2 regions of the Amycolatopsis albidoflavus genome follow, and region 1 is predicted to be linked to the other one. Evidence: riboswitches for the same ligand, from Rfam matches in the RefSeq annotation. Region 1 holds a riboswitch; the other holds the start of a gene.
The links. Region 1 has a riboswitch for cobalamin ahead of ABD156_RS03525 (hypothetical protein). Riboswitches for the same ligand answer to the same signal wherever they lie in the genome.
Positions count from the first base shown of each region.

Region 2: linked by a shared signal. The riboswitch ahead of metE (5-methyltetrahydropteroyltriglutamate--homocysteine S-methyltransferase) and the one ahead of ABD156_RS03525 (hypothetical protein) in region 1 are both predicted to bind cobalamin.

Region 1 covers NZ_BAAAHV010000003.1:521,289-528,568, reverse strand. The annotation lists gene purM (phosphoribosylformylglycinamidine cyclo-ligase) at 1-740, shown strand, start outside; gene arfB (alternative ribosome rescue aminoacyl-tRNA hydrolase ArfB) at 774-1,202, shown strand; gene ABD156_RS03535 (GNAT family N-acetyltransferase) at 1,204-1,929, opposite strand; gene ABD156_RS03530 (Gfo/Idh/MocA family protein) at 2,123-3,016, opposite strand; cobalamin riboswitch at 3,045-3,192, shown strand; gene ABD156_RS03525 (hypothetical protein) at 3,208-3,858, shown strand; gene ABD156_RS03520 (CbiQ family ECF transporter T component) at 3,845-4,924, shown strand; gene ABD156_RS03515 (ABC transporter ATP-binding protein) at 4,921-6,579, shown strand; gene ABD156_RS03510 (ECF transporter S component) at 6,576-7,280, shown strand, end outside.
Region 2 covers NZ_BAAAHV010000005.1:72,272-79,551, reverse strand. The annotation lists gene ABD156_RS04905 (cytochrome P450) at 239-1,642, opposite strand; gene metE (5-methyltetrahydropteroyltriglutamate--homocysteine S-methyltransferase) at 1,932-4,205, opposite strand; cobalamin riboswitch at 4,297-4,510, opposite strand; gene ABD156_RS04895 (hypothetical protein) at 4,906-5,265, shown strand; gene ABD156_RS04890 (ribonucleotide-diphosphate reductase subunit beta) at 5,376-6,449, opposite strand; gene ABD156_RS04885 (ribonucleoside-diphosphate reductase subunit alpha) at 6,464-7,280, opposite strand, start outside.

The sequences.
Region 1 (7,280 bases):
CGGTCGGCAAGGTCGTGCCGGAGAAGATCGCGGCGCTGGTCGGCGGCATCGCCGAGGGCTGTGTCCAGGCTGGTTGCGCGCTGCTCGGCGGCGAGACGGCCGAGCACCCCGGCCTGATGGGCGAGCACGACTACGATCTGTCGGCCACCGGCGTCGGCGCGGTCGAGGCGTCCGCGCTGCTCTCGCCGGAGAAGGTACGCCCCGGTGACGTCGTGATCGCGATGGGCTCGTCCGGCCTGCACTCCAACGGCTACTCGCTGGCCCGGCACGTGCTGCTGGACATCGCGCGGATGCCGCTGGACGGGCACGTCGAGGAGTTCGGCCGCACCCTCGGCGAGGAACTGCTCGAGCCCACCAAGATCTACGCGAAGGACTGCCTCGCGCTGGTCGCCGAGACCGAGGTGCGCACGTTCGCGCACATCACCGGCGGCGGCCTGGAGGCCAACCTGGCGCGTGTGATGCCGCGCGGCCTGGTCGCCAAGCTCGAACGCGGCACGTGGACGCCGGCTCCGGTGTTCGCGCTGATCGGGCAGCGCGGCAAGGTCGAGCGCGCGGAGCTGGAGAAGACGTTCAACATGGGCGTCGGCATGGTCGCGATCGTGTCGGCCGAGGACGTCGACCGGGCGCTGGCGGTGCTCACCGCGCGGCACGTGCCCGCGTGGATCCTCGGCGACGTCCAGCCCGCCGAAGACCCGGACGGCCCGCGCGCGGTCCTGTCCGGCGACCACCCGCGGTTCTGAAAGCCGCTTGCCACGTCTTGAGACACTGAAGACATGGCGGAGGACGTACGCGTCGGCGCCCGGTTCGTGATCCCGGGCGCCGAACTGCGAGAGCGGTTCTCCCGGTCCTCGGGGCCGGGCGGACAGGGCGTGAACACGACGGACTCGCGCGTCGAGCTGTCGTTCGACGTCGCGAGCTCCGCCGCGATCCCGCCCGCGCTGAAGGAACGCATCACGGCCCGTTTGGGCACCCGTCTGGTCGATGGCGTGCTGACCATCGCGGCCAGCGAGTACCGCTCCCAGCTGATGAACCGCGACGCGGCCCGGGAGCGGTTGGCTGACGTGTTGACGAAGGCTTCCGCGCCGCCGCCTGCCAAACGGCGTCCGACCAAGCCTTCGCGAGGCTCGAAGGAACGCCGTCTGGCGGCGAAGAAGCGCCGCAGCGATGTGAAGCGTGGTCGCGGCGGCCGGTACGACGATTAGGTCAGCGACAGGTGCACGCACTCACCGGCGACTTGGTAGCCCGCGCGGCGTACACGGTCCCGATGCCGACATCGCCTGGTGTGAGGAAAGCAGTCCGTGCGCCGCGTTCGTGGGCGAGGCGCGTTAGGTACGCGGTGATTGCCGCCGCGATGCCTTTGCCGCGGTACTCAGCCGCCACCGCGATGCCGACGATTTCTGTTGCACCGGAGACGATGTCCAGCGCGATTCCGCCGCCCACAATGGTTTCGCCGTGTTCGGCCAGGACGGTCAGGTAGTTGCGGTTGCGTTCGACATCAGCATCCGACACCTCCGGAGACTCGCCGAAGGCGACATTCTGCACGGACCGCAGGCGGCGGAATTCGTTGTCGGACACCGGTTCCCGCAGCTGAATGCGCTCCGGTGCACCACAATCGACGCGGTCCTCGGCAGTGCAGGTCATCACCGGCACGCGTCGTTCCAGCGTGAAGCCTGCGGCGACAAGGGATTTCTCGACATCGGGAGCGGCGTCGGTGAAGAACTCCAGCCTCGGCAGGAGATTTCGTTGCTGGTAAGCGGAAATCAGCAGAGCGATCTCAGCGGGCGTGGGTGCGGCGCCGTCATCGGGGATGGCGTAGTTCTCCATCGGATGCGAGCTGTCCTGGGCGAAAGTCGCCAGGAACGGGCCGATGCGCTCGGTGTCGCGGCCGATCGGTGCGGTCGCGCGGACGTAGGCCTGAAGGGCGGACATCTCTGGTGGAAGCCTTTCGAGAAAGAAGGAATGCAGCACAAGAACCGGGCAGGGCGAACCCCACGACCGGCGCGCAGGCCGAACAGCTCAGGCCACGCGGCCGGAGTGGGCCGTGGCGGAGCACATAGGCATTCCTTCGTCCGAAACGAACTTCCCGTTCATCGTCTCAGGCCGGGCAAGCGAATAAACGGGCTCAGCGAAGAGCGGCGCGCGCCTGGTCCACGATCCGAGCCAGGTGCACGCCCCGCCGGACATCGCAGGAATGCGTGGTCGTTCCGCACGACACCATCGCGGCGAAATCGTCCAGCAGCGCGGTGTACGCGTCGTTCGCCGTGCCGGTGCGGCCGAGGGTGCGGAGGCCGTGTTCGCCGAAGACCGAGTACTCGACCACCGTCGGCTGCACCGGCAGGCGCAGGCTGAGCGTCGCGGTGCTCGTGATGCCGCCTTCGTGTTCGAGCAGCAGCTGCCACAAGTCCTCGGGACCACGATGCGCGGCGAGGACGTCGGTGATCGGGCCGAGGGCGGCGTCGAGCAGGTCGAACGCGTGCGGGCCGATGTCGGCGAGCGCGCCGGCAGCCGGATCCTGCCGCCAGGCCGAGGTCGCGTACTTCCCGGCGAGCAATGCGCCGGACAGCCACCGCACGCTGCCGCCTCGCCAACCGCCAGCAGCGGTGACGCCGTCCAGCCAATCGCGCGTCTGCTGGGCGAACCGCAGCGTCAGCATCACCAGCGACGCGACGCCAGCCGACGTCACGGCGTCGGCGAGACGCTGCGCCGAGGCGAGATCGGGGGCGATCGGCTTCTCGAGGATCAGGTGCTTGCCCGCCTCCGCGGCCCGGGTCGCCAGCTCGGCCTGCACGGTCGGCGGCACGGCGAACGCGAGCGCGTCGACCTGCTCGAACAGCTCGTCCAGATCGCTGGTCGGCACGGCGTCGTAGGCCTGCGCGAGCGCGGCGGCGGCCTCCGGCCGGCGGCTCCACACGGCACTGAGCACGGTCCCTGGATGATCCGCGAGCCCGGGAGCGTGCACCGTGGTGGCCCACGGTCCGGTTCCTACGAGGCCGACGCGCAGCTGGTCCTGTCCCACGCCCGGAAGTGTAGGTGTGGCCGCGGTCGCTTCCAGCGGGGCCTGCGGTGCGTTAACGTCGACAAGTTCTTCGCCACGAACGGGGGAAGCCGGTGAGAATCCGGCGCTGGCCCGCAACCGTGAGCGGCCCCCCGGAGGGACCGCGAGCCGGATCGCCCGTCGTGGTCCGATCGATGCGAGGTACATCTGACATGCGATTCGTGCACGCGCGGCACTGGGGGCGAGTCCTCGCCGGCTGCGCTCTTCTCGTCGCCACCGGCTTAGGCGGGGCGTCCTCCGCCTCCGCGACCACGCCCGGCAAGGGCGCCGACGGCTATTGCCAGGACGACAACGGCGTCACGGTGATCGTCGATTTCCAGGGGCTGGGCGGGGAAACCCTCATCCGGTGCGCGCCCGGAAAGCAGGAAAACGGCGTCACCGCCCTGCAGAACGCGGGTTTCGAACTCGCCGGCGCGGGCAAATACGGCCTGGCCGTGATGTGCAAGATCGAGGGCAAGCCCGCTGATCAAGCCTGCACCGGGATGCCGCCGGAGAAGGCGTCGTGGAGCTTCTGGACCGCCACCAACGGCGGAAAATGGGAGTCGGCGCAGGTCGGCGCGCAGAGCTGGAAGCCGCCGGCCGGGGCGTTCGAGGGCTGGTCCTTCGCGATCGGCAAGTCCTACACCGAGTATCCGCCGCCGCGCACCGAGCCGGTGCGCAAGGCCGCCGCGCCTGCCCAAGCCCCGGCGTCCACTTCGGACAGTGGATTCCCGTGGGGCCTGGTGATCGGCATCGTGGTCGTCGTGCTGCTCGCGGTGGCCGGGACGGTCGTCGCGGTGCGTCGCAGGCGTGCCGCGGAGTAGTCCGCGGGCGCTCCATCCCGGCGCGTGGTGGGTGTGGGCGCTCGCGCTCGCCGTCGCCGCGAGCCGGACCACGAACCCGGTTCTGCTCGCGCTCGTGATCGCGGTCGCCGGGTTCGTCGTGGTGCTCCGCCGCGGCGACGCGCCGTGGGCGCTGGCGTTCCGGATGTACGCCTGGATCGCCGGGGTGATCCTGGCGTCGCGCGTGCTGTTCCGGATCCTGATCGGCGGCGAGGACGGCGGCCACATCCTGTTCACGCTGCCGACCATCCCGCTGCCGAGCGTCGCCGCCGGCATTCAGCTCCTCGGCCCCACTTCGGCCGAGGAGCTGCTCGGCGGGCTGTACGACGGGCTCCGGCTGGCCACGATCGTGCTCTGCATCGGGGCCGCGAACGCGCTGGCGAACCCGAAACGCCTGCTCAAGGCCGTACCCGGCGCGCTGTATGAGGTTGGTACCGCGGTCACGGTCGCGTTGTCCGTCGCGCCGCAATTGGTCGAGAGCGTGCAACGGGTGCGCCGCGCGCGTCGGCTGCGTTCCGGCAAGACGCGCGGCCTTCGGTTCGTGAAGGGGATTTTCGTGCCCGTGCTCGCCGACGCCATGGACCGATCGCTGCAGCTCGCGTCGGCGATGGATTCCCGCGGCTACGGACGGCGCGCGTATCTCTCGCCACGCGTCCGGATCCTGATCGCGACCTGCGTGCTGGCCGGGCTGGTCGGCGTCGCGGTGGGGGTTTACGGCGTGCTCGACGGGTCCGCTTCGTGGCTCGGCGTGCCGATGCTCATCGCCGGTCTGGTGCTCGCCACCGCCGGATTCGTGCTGGGCGGACGGCAGATCCGGCGAACGACCTACCGGCCCGATCCGTGGCGGCTGCCGGAGACGCTGGTGGCGCTGTGCGGCGTCACGACCGCGGTGCTCGTGCTGATCGCCGACCCGGTGTCGCTCACCACCCCGGCCAGCCCGCTGACCTGGCCGGAGCTGCCGTTGCTGCCGACCGTCGCGGTGCTGATCAGCGCGGCGCCCGCTTGGTTCGCGCCGCGTCCGGCGCTGGTGTCGGAGGTCGCCCGATGATCGAGTTCTCGCACGTCAGCGTCACCTACGACGGGGCGGACCGGCCGGTGCTCCGCGACGTCGACCTCACGATCGAGGAGGGCGAGCTTTGCCTCGTCGCCGGGCGCACCGGTGTCGGTAAGTCGACATTTCTCGGCGCGATCAACGGTCTCGTCCCGCATTTCACCGGCGGCACGCTTGCTGGGCGCGTCGCGGTCGCCGGGCTCGACACCGCGACGCATCCGCCGCGCGAACTGGCGTCGGTGGTCGGCGTGGTCGGGCAGGATCCGCTGGCCGGATTCGTCACCGACACCGTCGAGGAAGAACTGGCTTACGCGATGGAGCAGCTCGCTGTCGCGCCGGACGTGATGCGCAAACGCGTCGAGGAAACCCTTGACCTGCTGGGCATCGCCGAACTCCGCGACCGTCCACTTCGGACGCTCTCCGGCGGGCAGCAGCAACGCGTCGCGATCGGCGCGGTGCTCACGGCGCATCCGAGCGTGCTGGTGCTGGACGAACCGACGTCGGCGCTCGACCCGACCGCGGCCGAGGAGGTGCTGGCCGCGATCACGCGGCTGGTGCACGACTTGGGCACGACGGTCGTCGTCGCCGAGCACCGGATGGAACGCGTCGCACAGTACGCCGACCGCCTGCTCTACCTGCCCGGCGACGGCACCGTGGTGTCCGGTCCGCCGGCGGAGGTTTTCGCCGAGACAGATGTCGCGCCGCCCATCGTGGAGCTGGGACGACTCGCGGGCTGGTCGCCGCTGCCCCTCTCGGTCCGCGACGCCCGACGGCTCGCCCGTCCGCTGCGGGAACGCTTGGCCGAGCGCCGCCCCAATGTGGCATTGGGTGCATGCGACGCACCCAATGTGGCGTTCGGTGCATCTGACGCACCCAATGCCACATTGGGGCGTTCTGGGGAGGCGGTGCTTAAGGCGAGGGGTGTGCGGGTTCGGTACGGCGGCGTGAACGCGGTGCGCGGCGTTGACCTGCGGCTGGATCGCGGCGAGGTCGTCGCGCTGATGGGCCGGAACGGCTCGGGCAAATCCTCGCTGCTGTGGGCGTTGCAGGGCAGCGGACCTCGTTCCGACGGCACGGTCGACGTCGAAGGCGCGGACCCGAAGACGCTCCGCTCTCGCGCTGCCCGCACCCGCGTCGGCCTGGTTCCGCAGACCCCGTCTGACCTGCTGTATCTCGACTCAGTCGGCGCGGAATGCCGACAGGCGGACGTCGAATCGCACGTCACGCCAGGCACCGCGCGGAAGCTGCTCGACCGCCTCGTGCCCGGCATCGAAGACGACACCAACCCGCGAGACCTGTCCGAAGGCCAGCGACTCGCCTTGGTCCTCGCGGTGCAACTCGCCGCCGCCCCGCCGGTCGTGCTGCTGGACGAGCCGACCCGCGGCCTCGACTACCCGGCGAAACGGCACTTCGCGACCATTCTCGCCGACCTGGCCGCCGAGGGACACGCGGTGCTGCTGGCCACCCACGATGTCGAGTTCGTCGCCTCCGCCGCGCACCGCGTCGTGGTCCTGGCCGAGGGCGAAGTGGTCGCCGACGGCCCGACCGCGGACGTCGTTGTGGCCTCGCCCGCCTTCGCACCGCAGGTGGCGAAGATCCTCGCGCCGGAACCGTGGCTGACCGTGGACGCGGTGGCGAAGGCGTTGGCGTGACCGATTTCCTAGGCCCAGCTGTCCGCATCCGGCACCGCACGGCGCTGGTGCTGACGGCCGCCGTCGTGGTCGGCCTGGCGATGTTCTGCTGGCCGCTGCTCGCCCGCAGCACCGTCGGGACCTCCGCACACGTGACCGACGCGCCGTTCGTTTTCCTCGTGACACTCCCGGTGCTGATCCTGATCGTGCTGGCCGAGCTGTCCAGCGGCGGACTCGACGCGAAGGCGCTCGCGCTGCTCGGCGTGCTGTCCGCGGTCAACGCCGCGTTGCGTCCGCTCGGCGCTGGCACCGGCGGGATCGAGCTGGTGTTCTTCCTGCTTGTGCTGGCCGGGCGGGTCTTCGGGCCGGGCTTCGGGTTCGTCCTCGGCTCGACGTCGCTGTTCGCGTCCGCGCTGCTCACCGGCGGGGTCGGGCCGTGGCTGCCGTTCCAGATGCTGGCGTCGTCGCTGGTCAGCCTTGGCGCCGGGCTGCTGCCGCGTCGGGTGAAGGGCCGGTGGGAGATCGCGATGCTGGCGGTCTACGGCGTGGTCGCCGCCTACTTCTACGGGCTCGCGATGAGCCTCTTCACCTGGCCGTTCCTGGCGAGCCACACCGCGCTGGACTTCGTCCCGGGCGGCCCGCTCGGCGAAAACCTGCACCGGTTCCTGGTCTTCACCGTGCTGACGTCCACTTTGGGCTGGGACACCGGCCGCGCGCTCACG
Region 2 (7,280 bases), on a different contig from region 1:
TCTTCATACGCGGACAAAGACCAGCTCAGGCCCGGTGCGGAGGATCCGAAGACCCACACTGGGTACGAGTTGGCCGCAAGTGATGCCACGGCATCACGGACCAAACAGGGTGTCTACCGGCTGAACGAGTGATGGGCACTACACAACTGGTGACATCAAGTCACCTTGAGTACACGAAGGTGGCCTGTACTGCGGTTTTGTCTCCAGCTGTCGACCTTTCTGTCCGGCTCGGCGGCCGTCAACGATAGGCCAGCCGGGCAGGCAGCCCGTCGGCGGGCACCGGAAGCGAGACGTAGTCCCACTTGGCGACGTAGTCCTCGGGCACCGACCAGCGGTGCGCCCGCAGCAGCTCGTGCATGAGCGCCTTGACCTCCAGGCCGCCGAACTGCAGCCCGATGCACTTGTGCGCGCCGCCGCCGAACGGCATCCACGCGAACCGGTGCGATTTGTCCTCGCGGCGGTCCGGGCCGAACCGCTCGGGGTCGAAGCGGTGCGGATCGGTCCAGTGCTCGGGGGAGTAGTGGTTCAGCGTCGGCGAGACCGCGACCATCGTGCCTTCCGGCAGGTAGTGGCCGAGGACGGAAGTGTCCTTTGTGGTCTTTCGCGCCAGCGACGGCACCGGCGCGCGCAGCCGCAGCGCCTCCTTCATCACGAGATCCAGCGTTTCGAGGCTCTCCAGCGCTTCCAGGTCCGGCAGGTCGTCGCCGAGGCGCAGCGAATCCTCGCGGGCGCGTTCCTGCCATTCCGGATGTTTCGCGAGGTAGTAGGCCATCGCGCTGGCGGTGATGGTGGTCGTGTCGTGCGCGGCCATCATCAGGAAGATCATGTGATTGACGATGTCGGCGTCGCTGAACCGGTCGCCGTCCTCGGAGGCGGCGTGGCAGAGCGCGGAGAACAGGTCTTCACCGTCCGCGTCGCGCTTCGCGGCCAGGTTCTCGCCGAAATAGCGCTCCAGCGTCCGCCTGCCGCGCAAACCCGCGGCCCAGCGACCGCCAGGCACCGGATATCGCACCACGGCGGTACCGGCGCGCACAGCGGCCACGAACGCGCGGTTGATGCGCTCGGCGTCGGCGGCGGAGCGCATGCCCATGAAAACCTGCGTCGCGACGTCCAGCGTCAGCTGTTTGAACGCCCAGTACAGCTGGGGCCGGCCGGACGGCAGCGCGGCGACGCCTTCGCGCAACGCCGGGCCCATCTGCGCGACGTAACCGCGGAGCCGGTCGCGCGTGAACGCCTCCTGCATGATCCGCCGATGCAGGTGGTGCTCGCCGAAATCGAGCAGCATGAGCCCGCGCTCGAAGAACCGTTCGATGAAGAACTTCCAGCCCTCCTGGGAAAACGCCTTGTCCTTGTTCACGAGCGCGGTCTGGGTGGCGTCGGGCCCGGACAGCGTCACGATCCGCTGGCCGAACACGCCCATCCACGACACCGGGCCGAACTGCTCGAAGCGGCGCAGGCTGAAGTCGAGGCCGAACCGCATCCCGTCGAGCGTGTGGCCGATCAGCGGCGGCCCGTCGTCGCCGAGGATCGGCTTCAGGCCGCTGCCCGCCGGCGGAGCCGCGAGTTCGCGGACCGGCCAGTGCGCGCCGAGCCAGCGTTCGTCCACCTTGCGCGGCAGCGGGATCGCGGTCAGCGGCGGCATCCGGCCGCGCAGGTTTTCCGACAGCCTCGTGACGCCGTCGCTCCCGGCGTGGGCCAGGGTGCCGAGCGCGTCGGGGCCGACCCGGGCGGCCCGGCCGAGCGCGCCGCCAGTCGTCGGGATTCCCGCTTTTCCGGTCACGTCCGCCATGACGACCACCTCCCGGCAAGGGTATCGGTCGCGTCCACGGTCCCCTGTTATTGACGTTCTGACAATACCTCGCGGGGCTGCCGTTCGGGTGATCCTCGGCCCGGTGCCGGGCGGCGCGGCAGGCCGCCCGGCACCGGGGCGGTCAGCGAGGTTCGGCGCGCAGTTCCCGGGCCGCGCCGACCAGGTGCCGCAGCGCCGGTTCGACTTCGGCGTAGCCGCGGGTCTTGAGGCCGCAGTCCGGGTTGATCCACAGCCGCTCCGCCGGGACCGCGCCGAGTGCCGTGCGCACCAGGCTGGTCAGTTCGGTTTGGTCCGGCACTCGCGGTGAGTGGATGTCGTACACGCCGGGGCCGACGGCGCGGGCGAAGCCTGCTTCGTTCAGGTCGGCGAGCACCTCCATTTTCGAGCGAGCGGCTTCGATGCTGGTGACGTCGGCGTCGAGGGCGTCGATCGCGGGGAGGACGTCGCCGAACTCCGAATAGCACATGTGCGTGTGGATCTGAGTGGTTTCCGCGACGCCCGAGGTGGCCAGCCGGAACGCGGGCACGGCCCAGTCGAAGTACGCCTCACGGTCCGCCGTGTGCAGCGGGAGCAGTTCGCGCAATGCTGGTTCGTCGACCTGCACGATGCGGATTCCGGCGGCCTCCAGGTCGGAGACCTCGTCCCGGACTGCCAGGGCGACTTGGCGTGCGGTGTCGGCTAGTGGCTGGTCGTCGCGGACGAATGACCAGGCCAGAATCGTGACGGGGCCGGTCAGCATGCCTTTCACCGGCCGGTCGGTGCGGCTTTGCGCGTACTGGGCCCATTCGACGGTCATCGGCTTCGGTCGGGAGACGTCGCCGAACAGGATCGGCGGGCGGACACAACGGGATCCGTACGACTGGACCCAGCCGAGGGTCGTCGCCGCGAATCCGGTCAGTTGTTCGGCGAAATACTGGACCATGTCGTTGCGTTCCGGCTCGCCGTGTACCAGGACGTCGAGGCCGAGGTTTTCCTGAAGCCGCACGACCCGCTCGATCTCGGTGCGCATCGCGTCCCGGTACGCCGTGTCGTCGAGTTTGCCTGCGCGGTGTGCCGCTCGGGCTCGACGGACCTCCCCAGTTTGCGGGAAGGAACCGATGGTGGTGGTTGGCAGTGGCGGCAGATTGAGGGATTTCTGTTGCGCTGCAGCACGTTCGGCGTATGGGGTGCGGACGGTGTCCTCCGGCCGGAGCGCTGCGACGCGAGCGCGGACGTCGGCGTCGTTGAGCTCCGCGGCGCTGGCTCGATCGGCGACGGCGGCTCGCGCCGGACTGAGGTCGACGTTCTCGCCGTGGAGGGCTCGGCCGAGAAGGACGACCTCGTCCACTTTCTGCCGAGCGAAGGCGAGCCAGTTCTTCAGGCGCGGGTTGAGATCTGTCTCCGCTTCGACGTCGTAAGGGACGTGCAGCAGCGAACACGACGTTGAGACGCTTACGTGTGCTGAGGTGGCCTTCAGCCGCGCTGCGCGGGCCAGCGCGACGCCGGGGTCGGTGCGCCAGACGTTGCGACCGTCCACCACTCCGGCGAGTACTTCCTTGTCCCGTAACGCTCCTTCGGCGGCCACTTTGTCTACAAAGGACGCGTCGGTAACCAGGTCGACGGCTACAGCTTCGATGGGGGAGCGCGCCAGTATGCCGAGTGCTCGGCCGAGGCTGCCGAAGTATCCGGCGACTAGGAGCTTCGGCCGGTGTTTTTCCTTTGCCAGCCAGTGATAGGCGCGGGTGAGCGCGTTGAACTCCTGGTTCGTTCGGTCGGCCGCGAAGGCCGGCTCGTCCAACTGGACCCATTCGACGCCCTCGGCGGCCAGCTTGCCGAGCAATTCGGCGTACGCGGGGAGAAGTTCGTCCAGCAGTTCCAGCGGGCTGAAGCCGGGCTCGGTCGCCTTGGCCAGCAAGAGAAAGGTGACCGGTCCGACGAGCACCGGACGCGGGATGATGCCAAGGGCGCGGGCTTCGCGAACCTCGTCGATCGGGGCGGTGCCGGTGAGGGCGAATCGGGAGTCCGGGCCCAGTTTCGGGACGAGGTAGTGGTAGTTGGTGTCGAACCACTTCGTCATTTCCAGTGCGGGAGCGTCCGGGACTCCGCGGGCGGCGGCGAAGTAGGTGTCCAGAGGGGAGAGGCCTAGGCGGGTGAAGCGTTCCGGCAGCGCGCCGAAGAGAGCGGTGGTGTCCAGTACCTGGTCGTAGAGGGAGAAGGTACTGGAGGGGATTGAGTCCAGGCCTTGGTCGCGCAGGGTGGTCCAGGTTTGCGCGCGCAGCCGTCGGGCGGTGGTCTGGAGTTCTTCCTCGGTGCCGGTGCCTGCCCAGTAGGCCTCGAGTGCCCGTTTCAGTTCCCTGGCCGGGCCGATTCGCGGGTAGCCGAGAATCGTGGTGCCGATGGTGTTCACAGCATGCATCCTCACGTGCTCGCCGGAAGAGCCCGGGCACGCGGAAACGTCGTGCTTCGGTCGGCGCCCTGTCCCGCGAGGCCCGGACTCACGCACGCCGTCGGCGTGCGTGCCATTGGCAGGTATTCGGACTCGTGGGCGTGTCGCTCGTGCCTACCGGCTGTCGCTTCCCGGGCGGGGCGCCCAGTGCTTTACCGCGTTCGCGGTGACAGCTTTCGTTCCCACATACCGCTGCGGGGCAGTCCCGGAATCGCACCGGGTTCCCTGTTGCCTCGTCAGAACGGCTCTGACGAACCAGTGGCGTGGGGGAGTTTAGCGGGTTTGGGCGTGGTCCCGGGGTGCGGGAGGGGGTGTCAAGGTGCTCGTCGCCTGGCGGCGGCTTGGCTCAGGTGAGCGCGTTGGCGAGCCAGGCTGAGCTGCTGGTGGAGGGAGCGGAACCGCGTCCGGCTCAGGTTTTCGGCGCATTGTCTGTTGAGACTTCGCTATTGCTCACTGGATAGCCGCAGGGGCTCCTTATTCTTCAGTCTCTGCCCGAAAATAGCCATACACCGGGAGGTCTCCGTAGTCTGACTTGTCACCCGGTCGGCGGTTCCTCGGGTGCGCCAGGGCGGACAAACTGCGGTGTTGTTCTCGGCTCTTGTGCGAGCGGCGGGTCGCGCCCGGAATGCGTGCTCAAAAGCGCAAGCCCTGTGTGGACAGGACGGAGAAGATGTCCGCCGAAAGCAACGTCACGCCGCCTACTTCCGCCGACCTGCTGAGTACGGCGAAGAGGTTGGCTGCCGCCAATGACGAGGACAGTCCGTCCACTATTCAGTATGTGAAAACCGACCGAAACACGCTCAAGCATATTGACGGAACGCAACCCACAGCCAACGATCCGGTGTATTTGATTCAAATGACCGGGAACTTCGTCGGGCACGCCGCCAAGGTGCCTCCGGGGAGCAAGGCTCCCAGGGGAAACGCGCTCACCGTCACGGTGGATGCGAAATCCGGGCACATGCTGGGCTGGTCGATCCTGGCGGAGCCGCACGACCTTGCGACGTTTGGAGTGGTCTCGGCACTGAAGTGACGAAGCGGACTGGCCACGGCGGCCGGTCTGGTGTTGCCGGGTAAACGAACTCGGCCGCACCCTGGCTCCTCAGGGTGCGGCCGAGTTTCAGCGGTTGCCTCGGGGTGGGATCAGTCCCAGTCGAGCGCCCCGCCGGACTGGTACTCGATGACGCGGGTCTCGAAGAAGTTCTTCTCCTTCTTCAGGTCCATCGCCTCCGACATCCACGGGAACGGGTTTTCGTTCTCGCCGTAGATCGGGGTCAGGCCGATCTGCTGGGCGCGGCGGTCGGTGATGAAGTGCATGTACTGCTCGCACAGGTCAGCCGACAGGCCGAGCATGCCGCGCGGCATGGTGTCGCGGGCGTACTTCACTTCCAGTTCGCACGCGTCCTGCAGCATTCCGCGGATTTCGGCCTGGAATTCCTCGGTCCACAGGTGCGGGTTCTCGATCTTGATCTGGTTGATGCAGTCGATGCCGAAGTTCAGGTGGATCGACTCGTCGCGCAGGATGTACTGGTACTGCTCGGCGATGCCGACCATCTTGTTCCGCCGGCCCAGCGACAGGATCTGCGCGAAACCGGTGTAGAACCACATGCCCTCGAAGATCACGTAGAACGCCACCAGGTCGCGCAGGAACGCCTGATCGGCCTCCGGCGTGCCGGTCTCGAAGTCCGGGTTTTCCAGGTTCTGCGTGTACTTCAGCGCCCACGCGTCCTTGTCCGAAATGGACGGGACCTCGCGGTACATGTTGAACAGCTCGCCCTCGACCAGGCCGAGGCTTTCGCAGATGTACTGGAAGGTGTGCGTGTGCACGGCCTCCTCGAAGGCCTGGCGCAGCAGGTACTGGCGGCACTCCGGGTTGGTGATCTGCCGGTACACCGCGAGCACGATGTTGTTGGCCACCAACGATTCCGCCGTCGCGAAGAAGCCGAGGTTGCGCTTGAGCATCTGCCGCTCGTCCTCGGTGAGGCCGTCCGGCGACTTCCACAGCGCGATGTCGGCCTGCATCGCGACCTCGGTCGGCATCCAGTGGTTGTTGCACGCCGCGAGGTACTTGTCCCAGGCCCACCGGTACTTCATCGGCAGCAGCTGGTTGACGTCGGCGCGCGCGTTGATCATGCGCTTGTCGTCGACGTTGATCCGGGCCGCGCCGACCTCGATCTCGCCGAGGCCGGTCGCGTCCGTCGTTTCCACGTTCGTCATGGTTCAGGGATTCCTTACTGGCAGGCTTCGCAGTCGGGGTCGTCGATCCGGCAGGCAGCGCCCTCGGTGGCGACGAAGTCGACGTCGGTCTTCGGCATCTCCTTCGGCTCCGCGGGAGCAGCCGCGGCGGGCGACGGTGCGGGGGAGGCGGCCGGGACCGCGGCGGACGGCGACGGCGAAGGAGCGGCAGCGGGAGCAGCGGCAGCCGCGGCGGGAGCAGCGGCAGCCGGAGCGGCCGGGGCCGGAGTGGCGGAGACGGCGTTCAGCTTGCCGTCGGTGCCGCGCAGGGTGCTCTTCTCCACGTGCGTCGCGGACTGCGCCCGCAGGTAGTACGTGGTCTTGAGGCCCTTGTGCCAGGCGTAGCGGTACAGCTCGTCGAGCTTGCGCCCGCTCGGCGCCGCGATGTAGAGGTTCAGCGACTGGGCCTGGTCGATCCACTTCTGGCGCACCGAACCGGCGTCCACGATCCACTTCGACTCGATCTCGAAGGCCGTCGCGTACAGCGCCTTCAGGTCGTCCGGGACCCGGTCGATCTGGCCGAGGCTGCCGTCGAAGTACTTCAGGTCGCTGACCATGACCTCGTCCCACAGGCCGCGCGCCTTGAGGCTCTTGACCAGGTGCGGGTTGACGACGGTGAAGTCGCCGGACATGTTCGACTTGACGTACAGGTTCTGGAACAGCGGCTCGATCGACTGGCCGACGCCGGAGATGTTGGAGATCGTCGCGGTCGGCGCGATCGCCATCACGTTGGAGTTGCGCATGCCGACGGTCTTGACGCGCTCGCGCAGCGGGGCCCAGTCCAGCGTCGTCGAGGTGTCGACGTCGAGGCCG